One region of the Bradyrhizobium sp. F1.4.3 genome, then DNA from elsewhere that is predicted to be linked to it. Evidence: predicted binding sites of a transcription regulator. Region 1 holds the regulator's gene; the other holds the start of a gene.

The links. The regulator PhoB, encoded in region 1, activates phosphate uptake and scavenging genes when phosphate is short. The targets are predictions, from matches to a motif close to TGTCATNNANCTGTCAT.
Region 2: a site for PhoB is predicted at 2,233-2,249, ahead of ABIB73_RS04075 (acetoacetate decarboxylase). Genes of this name have one in related genera too.

Annotation. Positions count from the first base shown of each region.
Region 1 is NZ_JBEPRN010000008.1:93,911-97,589, reverse strand. It holds gene ABIB73_RS21555 (GcrA family cell cycle regulator) at 380-889, shown strand; gene phoB (phosphate regulon transcriptional regulator PhoB) at 1,145-1,852, opposite strand; gene phoU (phosphate signaling complex protein PhoU) at 1,875-2,591, opposite strand; gene pstB (phosphate ABC transporter ATP-binding protein PstB) at 2,603-3,424, opposite strand; gene pstA (phosphate ABC transporter permease PstA) at 3,421-3,679, opposite strand, start outside.
Region 2 is NZ_JBEPRN010000001.1:819,596-823,274, reverse strand. It holds gene ABIB73_RS04085 (hypothetical protein) at 275-820, shown strand; gene ABIB73_RS04080 (patatin-like phospholipase family protein) at 1,018-2,193, opposite strand; gene ABIB73_RS04075 (acetoacetate decarboxylase) at 2,420-3,202, shown strand; gene ABIB73_RS04070 (transporter) at 3,311-3,679, shown strand, end outside.

The sequences.
Region 1 (3,679 bases):
GCCGCCTTTTAAGGGCGGCACGCACCACCATCTTATGCTTGGCACCACGGGTGTCAATGCCGCCCGGAAAGCCTCGCGAAACGCTGAATCCGTAGTCTTGCGGTGACGAATTTGCGGGGTTTTGGCCACGGAACATGTGGAAGCGAGTCGGCGGACTCTTGCGCGCGAGTCACGCCATATTGTAGCGTTTGGCTTGTCAGATACGACATCTCGTGCAGCAGTTCTGATCCTCTAGGTCCTCATGTACCGGCGTAAACGTTCGGGCGTTATTGGCGCGCCCGGCGAGCCTTAAGGGATTCTGACGGCACGGGTTTTTCGAGGCTTAGGCATTCGTTGTGCAGCCCCAGAATGGCAGGCGCGCGACGAAGGAAAGGGTGCAATGACGGTTTTGACCTGGTCCGACGATCGCGTCGAACAGCTGAAAAAGCTCTGGGAGGCCGGACTTTCGGCCAGCCAGATCGCAGCCGAGCTCGGCAATGTGACCCGCAACGCCGTGATCGGCAAGGTGCACAGGCTCGGGTTGTCCGGCCGCGCCAAGAGCCCGTCTTCGGCGGCGCCGAGGCCGCGCAAGGCGCGTCCCGCGCAGCACATGATGCGGGTGACCCGGCCGATCGCGCGCGGCAACACCGCGCTGGCGCAGGCCTTCGAGGTCGAGGTGGAGCCTGATCCGGTCACCTACGACAACGTGGTGCCGATGAGCCAGCGGCTGTCGCTGCTCGAATTGAACGAGGCGACCTGCCACTGGCCGGTCGGCGATCCTTCGAGCCCGGATTTCTTCTTCTGCGGCGGCAAGGCGCTCTCCGGCCTGCCCTATTGCGCCCAGCATTCGCGCGTCGCGTACCAGCCGGCGGCGGATCGCCGACGGGCGGCACCGAAGCCCGCGCGGTGAGTCAGTTCTGAAATCAAGATGGAGCCGTCACACGATGACGGCCCAGCAAACTCGATGTCGTCCCGGACAAGCGCGCCCTAAGCGCGCGCAGATCCGGGACCCATAGCCACTGCAAGATGTGGCTACGGAGACTCGGGGTTACCTTCTTCGCGCAACAACTACGCCCTGTGGTTATGGGTCCCGGATCTGCGCTTACGCTTGTCCGGGACGACACTGAGAACGTGGCTGCAATCCGCTAACACAACGCCCCCAGCCTTACGCCTGCTCCGCCTTCGCAAAGCGATCATCTAGCGCATAGCCCGCGCCGCGCACGGTGCGGATCGGGTCCTGCTCGCGGCCGAGATTGAGCAGCTTGCGCAGGCGGCCGATATGCACGTCGACGGTGCGCTCGTCGATGTAGATGTCACGACCCCAGACACTGTCGAGCAACTGCTCGCGCGAGAACACGCGGCCGGGATGCTCCAGGAAGAACTCGAGCAGGCGATATTCGGTCGGGCCGAGATCGATCGGCCGGCCCGAGCGCGCCACGCGGCGTTTTTCCCGGTCGAGCTCGATGTCGCCAAAAGCCAGTACGGTGGCGAGCCGCTCGGGGCTTGCGCGCCTGAGCAGTCCCTTCACGCGTGCCAGGAGCTCCGGCACCGAGAACGGCTTGACGATGTAGTCGTCGGCCCCGGTCGCAAGTCCGCGCACCCGCTCGCTCTCCTCGCCGCGCGCGGTGAGCATGATGATCGGGAGCTGCTTGGTGTCGGACCGGGCACGCAAGCGCCGGCACAACTCGATCCCGGAGAGGCCCGGCAGCATCCAGTCGAGCACGATCAGGTCGGGGATGTGCTCCTTGAGGCGGGTGTCGGCGTCGTCGCCGCGCATCACCGTCTCGACGTCATAGCCGTCGCCTTCCAGGTTGTAGCGAAGCAGCTCGGTGAGAGCTTCCTCATCCTCAACCACCATAATGCGTGCGCCCATCGGGTCGTCGCTCCTTAAGTGTTCAAGTATTCGGAACCGTCGTGGCGAAGGTCGTCATATCACCCTTCGGGCGTTTGTCGGTCATCGCCTGACCTTCGATCATGTAGAACACGGTCTCGGCGATATTGGTGGCGTGGTCACCGATCCGCTCGATGTTCTTGGCGCAGAACATCAGGTGGATACAGAACGAGATGTTGCGCGGATCCTCCATCATGTAGGTAAGGAGCTCGCGGAACAGCGAGGTGCAGATGGCGTCGACTTCCTCGTCGCCCTTCCACACCGCCATCGCCGCCGGCAGGTCGTGCGCGGCATAGGCGTCCAGCACCGATTTGACCTGCTGCTGCACGAGGTCGGTCATGTGCTCGAGGCCGCGGAACAGCTTGAGCGGATGAAAATCGGTCTCCAGCGCCGCGACGCGCTTGCCCATGTTCTTGGCGAGGTCGCCAATGCGCTCGAGATCGGTCGCGACGCGCATCGCACCGACGATCTCGCGCAGGTCGATCGCCATCGGCTGGCGGCGCGCGATGGTGAGCACGGCGCGCTCCTCGATCTTCTTCTGAAGCGCGTCGATCTCGACGTCGGTTGCGACCACGCGCTGGCCGAGCGGGACGTCGCGGCGGATCAGCGCATCGACGGAATCGACGATCATGCGCTCGGCGAGGCCGCCCATCTCGGCGACCAGCCGAGTGAGTTCCTGGAGGTCGGTGTCGAAGGCCTTTGCGGTATGTTCGGAACCCATGTCCTGTCTCCTCAGCCGAAGCGGCCGGTGATGTAGTCCTGCGTGCGCCGATCGGTCGGCGAGGTAAAGATCTTGCTGGTGTCGTCGAACTCGATCAGCTCGCCGAGATACATGAAGGCGGTCTTGTCGGAGACGCGTGCCGCCTGCTGCATGTTGTGGGTGACGATCGCGATCGTGTAGTTCTCGGACAATTCCTGAATCAGCTCCTCGACCTTGGCGGTCGAGATCGGATCGAGCGCCGAGCAGGGCTCGTCGAACAGAATCACCTCGGGCCGCACCGCGACCGTGCGGGCGATGCAGAGGCGCTGCTGCTGGCCGCCGGAGAGCGACAGCCCGGAGGCGTTGAGCTTGTCCTTGACCTCGTTCCAGAGCGCGCCGCCCCGCAGCGCCTTCTCGACACGGCCGTCCATCTCCGACTTCGAGATCTTCTCATAGAGGCGGATGCCGAAGGCGATGTTCTCGTAGATCGTCATCGGGAACGGCGTCGGCTTCTGGAACACCATGCCGACCCGCGCGCGCAGCAGATTGAGGTCGAGCTTGGTGTCGAGGATGTTGGTCTGGTCGAGCATGAGCTGACCGGTGGCACGCTGGCCCGGATAGAGATCGTACATCCGGTTGAAGATGCGCAGCAGGGTCGACTTGCCGCAGCCCGACGGGCCGATGAACGCCGTGACGCGGTTGGTGCCGAGCGCCAGGTTGATGTTCTTCAGCGCATGGTGCTCGCCGTAATAGAAATTGAGATTGCGCACCGTCACCTTGGCCGGCGCCTCGGGCAGCGTTGGCGTCTGGGGAAGCCCGCCGGCCGCGCTCATTGATACGGAAAGATCACTCATTTTGCGGTCCTCTCGGCGCCAAGGATGCGCGCGCCAATGTTAAGGGCAAGCACGGTCAGGGTGATGAGCAGCGCCCCGCTCCAGGCCAGCTGCTTCCAGTAAGCGTAGGGGCTCTGCACGAAGTTGTTGATGGTGACCGGCAGGTTCGCCATCGTCTTGTTCAGGCTGAGGCTGAAGAACTGGTTCGACAGCGCGGTGAAGAGCAGCGGCGCGGTTTCACCGGCGACGCGGGCGGTTGCGAGCAGCACGCCGGTG
Region 2 (3,679 bases), on a different contig from region 1:
TGCGCTGGTTTGATGCAAGGCGTTCTTCGCGGACGCGAGCGTTAGCTCCGATGCAAAGCGAACCTGATAACATGTCGCAAGCGTCAGAAGCGCGGCGGGCGGACGTTCGTACTCTGCGAGTGAATCATTTCGATCGCAACGTGCGGCATATGCGGGTTGAAGCGAGCGGCCTGCAAGCGCAGCCATTTTTCGCCGTGCTTTAGGCCCATTTCGGCCAAACTGATATTGGTTGCTCATTGCCCGGGGTGGGACCTTCAAATTTGGAGTCCTGCAAATGTTCAAGCCAGTTCTTTCTGCGTGTCTGTTTTTTATCGTTAGCTCTATCGCTTCTGAAGCACGACCTTACCGCCTTCAACAAGCTGCCGGATGCAATGTGACCATGCCCTGCGACTTCTCGTATTCGCAAACGCGCCGCGAGCGAGTTTCCAGGAACTCACTACAAGCGTACCGTTCGACGCAACTCACGGTGACAGATGCTGGTAGCGCCGCCACGGTGGCGAACGTGTCGGGCGGTCGCATCGTCGGCGCTCGACCGGCCGGTTGCCCATCGTCTTTCTGCGGCTGCGGCGCGGCGCTCCGCGTGTTTGGTCGTATCGTGCCGGAATTGAATCTCGCGGCCAACTGGCTACGCTTTCCGCGAACATCGCCGGCGCCGGGAATGGTTGCGGCACGACGCGGGCACGTCTTCGTCCTGGAGCAGCATCTCGGAGGAGACACCTGGATGGCGTATGATGCCAACTCAGGCGGACATGCGACAAGAATGCATGCGCGTTCATTGCGAGGTTATACGGTCGTCAACCCGCGCGGCGCGACGATTTAAGCAAGATTTCCGGCATCAATGTCGGGCAGGGCATCGGCGTCTTGGGTATTGCACTGAGATAGCATGCTGCTCCTGTTTTGCCCGACGAGTCAAACCGCCTTGCGTACGCGCTAAGTCATTGATCCACCAGCCGCCGGCTACTGTGCATGGGGTTGTTTTCGCGTTTTTTGTTTTAGCCGTCCCGCGGAGGGCGCGCCTTACGCGCTCTCCGTCTCCCGGTGTACATCGTGCACCACCAGCCCCATGCCTTCGTCGGGCATCTTGATCCAGTCGCGGCGCTTCAGTGTGCGCTTGGTGTCCTCGTAGCCGCTTGTCCAGTGCTCGCGCATCGAGGTGCCCGAGAACTCGTGGTCCTTGGCGTCGCCCTCATAGGCCTTCTGCTGGTAGATCAAATGCAGGATCGCGATCTCCGGCATGTTGCGCAGGCTCATCTTGAGGCTACGATCCTCGTCGGACAGGTGCTCGTCGGGGACCTTCGCCAAGGCCTTGTAGAGCTGGACCTTGAGATTGTGGGTCCGGCGATAGACGTCGGTGTTGTGGCGGGTGCGCGAGGAATACATGATGTCCTTGTGGCGGGCCATCACGTCCTGGATCGAGCGCGGCAGCACGCCACGGGCGCTGAACAGGTCGACCTGGAACACCAGCGAATTGAGCGCGTCCTCCTGGTCGAGCAAATGCTGGAGGGGCGTGTTGGAGACGATGCCGCCGTCCCAGAAATGATCGGTGCCGATCCGCACCATCGGCAGCGCCGGCGGCAGCGCGCCGGAGGCCATGATGTGCTCCGGCTCGATCTCGTCATGGGCGTTGTCGAAATAGATGAAGTTGCCTGAGAGCACGTTGACCGCGCCGACCGCGAAGCGGACCTTCTTCTCGTTGATGAGATCGAAATCAACGAGCTCCAGCAGGCTCTCCTTGAGCGGCGCGGTGTCGTAATAGCTGGTCGCGGTCCTGGCGCCGACCGGGCTGAACCAGGGATTGACCTGATGCGGGCTGAAGAAGCCCGGCTGGCCCATCGCGGACGTCATCCAGGAGCTATAGAGGTTGCGCCATTGCCGGAAGACGTCGCCGTCGGGCGTGTAGTTCCAGATCTTGCGGTTGGTGATGCGCTCCCAGAAGATGCGAAGCTGGTCGAGCCGCTTCCCCGGCTTGTTGCCGGCGATGATGGCGGAGTTGATCGCGCCGATCGAGACGCCGCAGACCCAGTCGGGCTCGATGCCGGCCTCGTGCAGCGCCTGATAGACGCCGGCCTGGTAGGCGCCGAGCGCGCCGCCGCCTTGCAGCACCAGCGCGACGCGATCGCAACGCTCGGGGCGCCAGCCCCGCGCGAGAGGCTGACGCGTCTGGTGGGTCGGTTGCGACGTGCGGGCGTCCATGGTGATGCCTCCTGCTTTTCCAAACGATTGCGTCCCGCAGTGACGGTGTGATGACAAAGCGGGCATCGATGCATCGTCGGCATGCACGTCAACTGCAGCGGGAATGGCAATGGGTCGTGCGGCTGACGGAAATCCTTCACATCGCGGTCAATGACGGCGGCTAGCAATTTGGATAAGCTTCAGTGCCGCCGGGCAGGCATCACAGACATCACACAGGAGACCAGCGATGCGCAGGGAAGATTTGCTGAGACTTCCGTCCATGCCGGCGGCGGGGCCGAGCTATCCGGCCGGCCCCTATCGCTTCGTCAACCGCGAATTCCTCGTCATCACCTACGAGACCGATCCGGACCTGATCCGCGCCGGCCTGCCTGAACCACTGGAGCCGATCGACCAGCCGATCGTGCACTACGAGTGGATCAAGATGCCGGACTCCTCCGGCTTCGGCAGCTACACCGAGTCCGGTCTGGTGATCCCGGCGCGCCTGCACGGCGAGGAGGTCAACTTCGTCTCGCAGATGTATCTCGACGACGATCCGCCGATTGCGGCGGGCCGCGAGATCTGGGGCTTTCCCAAGAAATACGCCCATCCCAAGCTCGAGATCGTCAAGGATACGCTGACCGGCTCGCTGGAATATGCCGGCCAGCTCGTCGCCATGGGCACGATGGGCTACAAGCACGAGAGCATGGCCGGCAACGGCGATCTCACCCGCGCTACGCTGTCGAAGACGCAAGTGAATCTGAAAATGATCCCGGGCGTCGACGGCCGTCTCGAGGTCTGCCAGCTCGTCGCGATCAACCTCATCGACATCGTGCCGAAGGGCTCATGGATGGGACCCGGCCGTCTGCATCTGGTGCCGCATGTGAATGCGCCGGTCGCGGATTTCCCGGTCCGCCGGTGCATCGGCGCGCATCACTACATCGCCGATTTGACGCTGCCGTTCGGCCGCGTCGTGCACGACTATGTCAAGGAGGCCGATGCGGCGGCCGCGACAGGGCTGGCCGCAGAGTAGGGCGCCCCATCATCAAACTGTAACACTGGCGTAATTGACTACCCCGAGAGATCCGGAGCAGGCTGCCGACAGCCCCCGGAATCGGGCTGCATCGACGTGGGGGTGAGCATGGCCGAGCCGGCAAAGCGTGTCAGCGCGATATCGGATGCTATGCCAGCCACTCCCGGCCTGGTCTGGGCGTTCCGGCTGCACAGTGACGGCAGCGCCGAGGCGCTGCCAATCGACCGGCCGATCGAGTTCAGTCATGACGGCCGGCTCTGGCTGCACTTCAACCTGACCGATGCGCGCGTCCGTCCCTGGATCGCGGAATCCAGCCTGCCGCCGCTCGCGCGCGAGCTGCTGCTCTCGAACGATACGTTCCAGCAGCTTCACGTCATCGACCACTGCGTCTACGGCGTATTCTCCGATCTCGTGCGCGACATCGACAGTGCGACGGAAGAGACTGCGTTCCTGCGCTTCGCCATGACCGAGCATCTC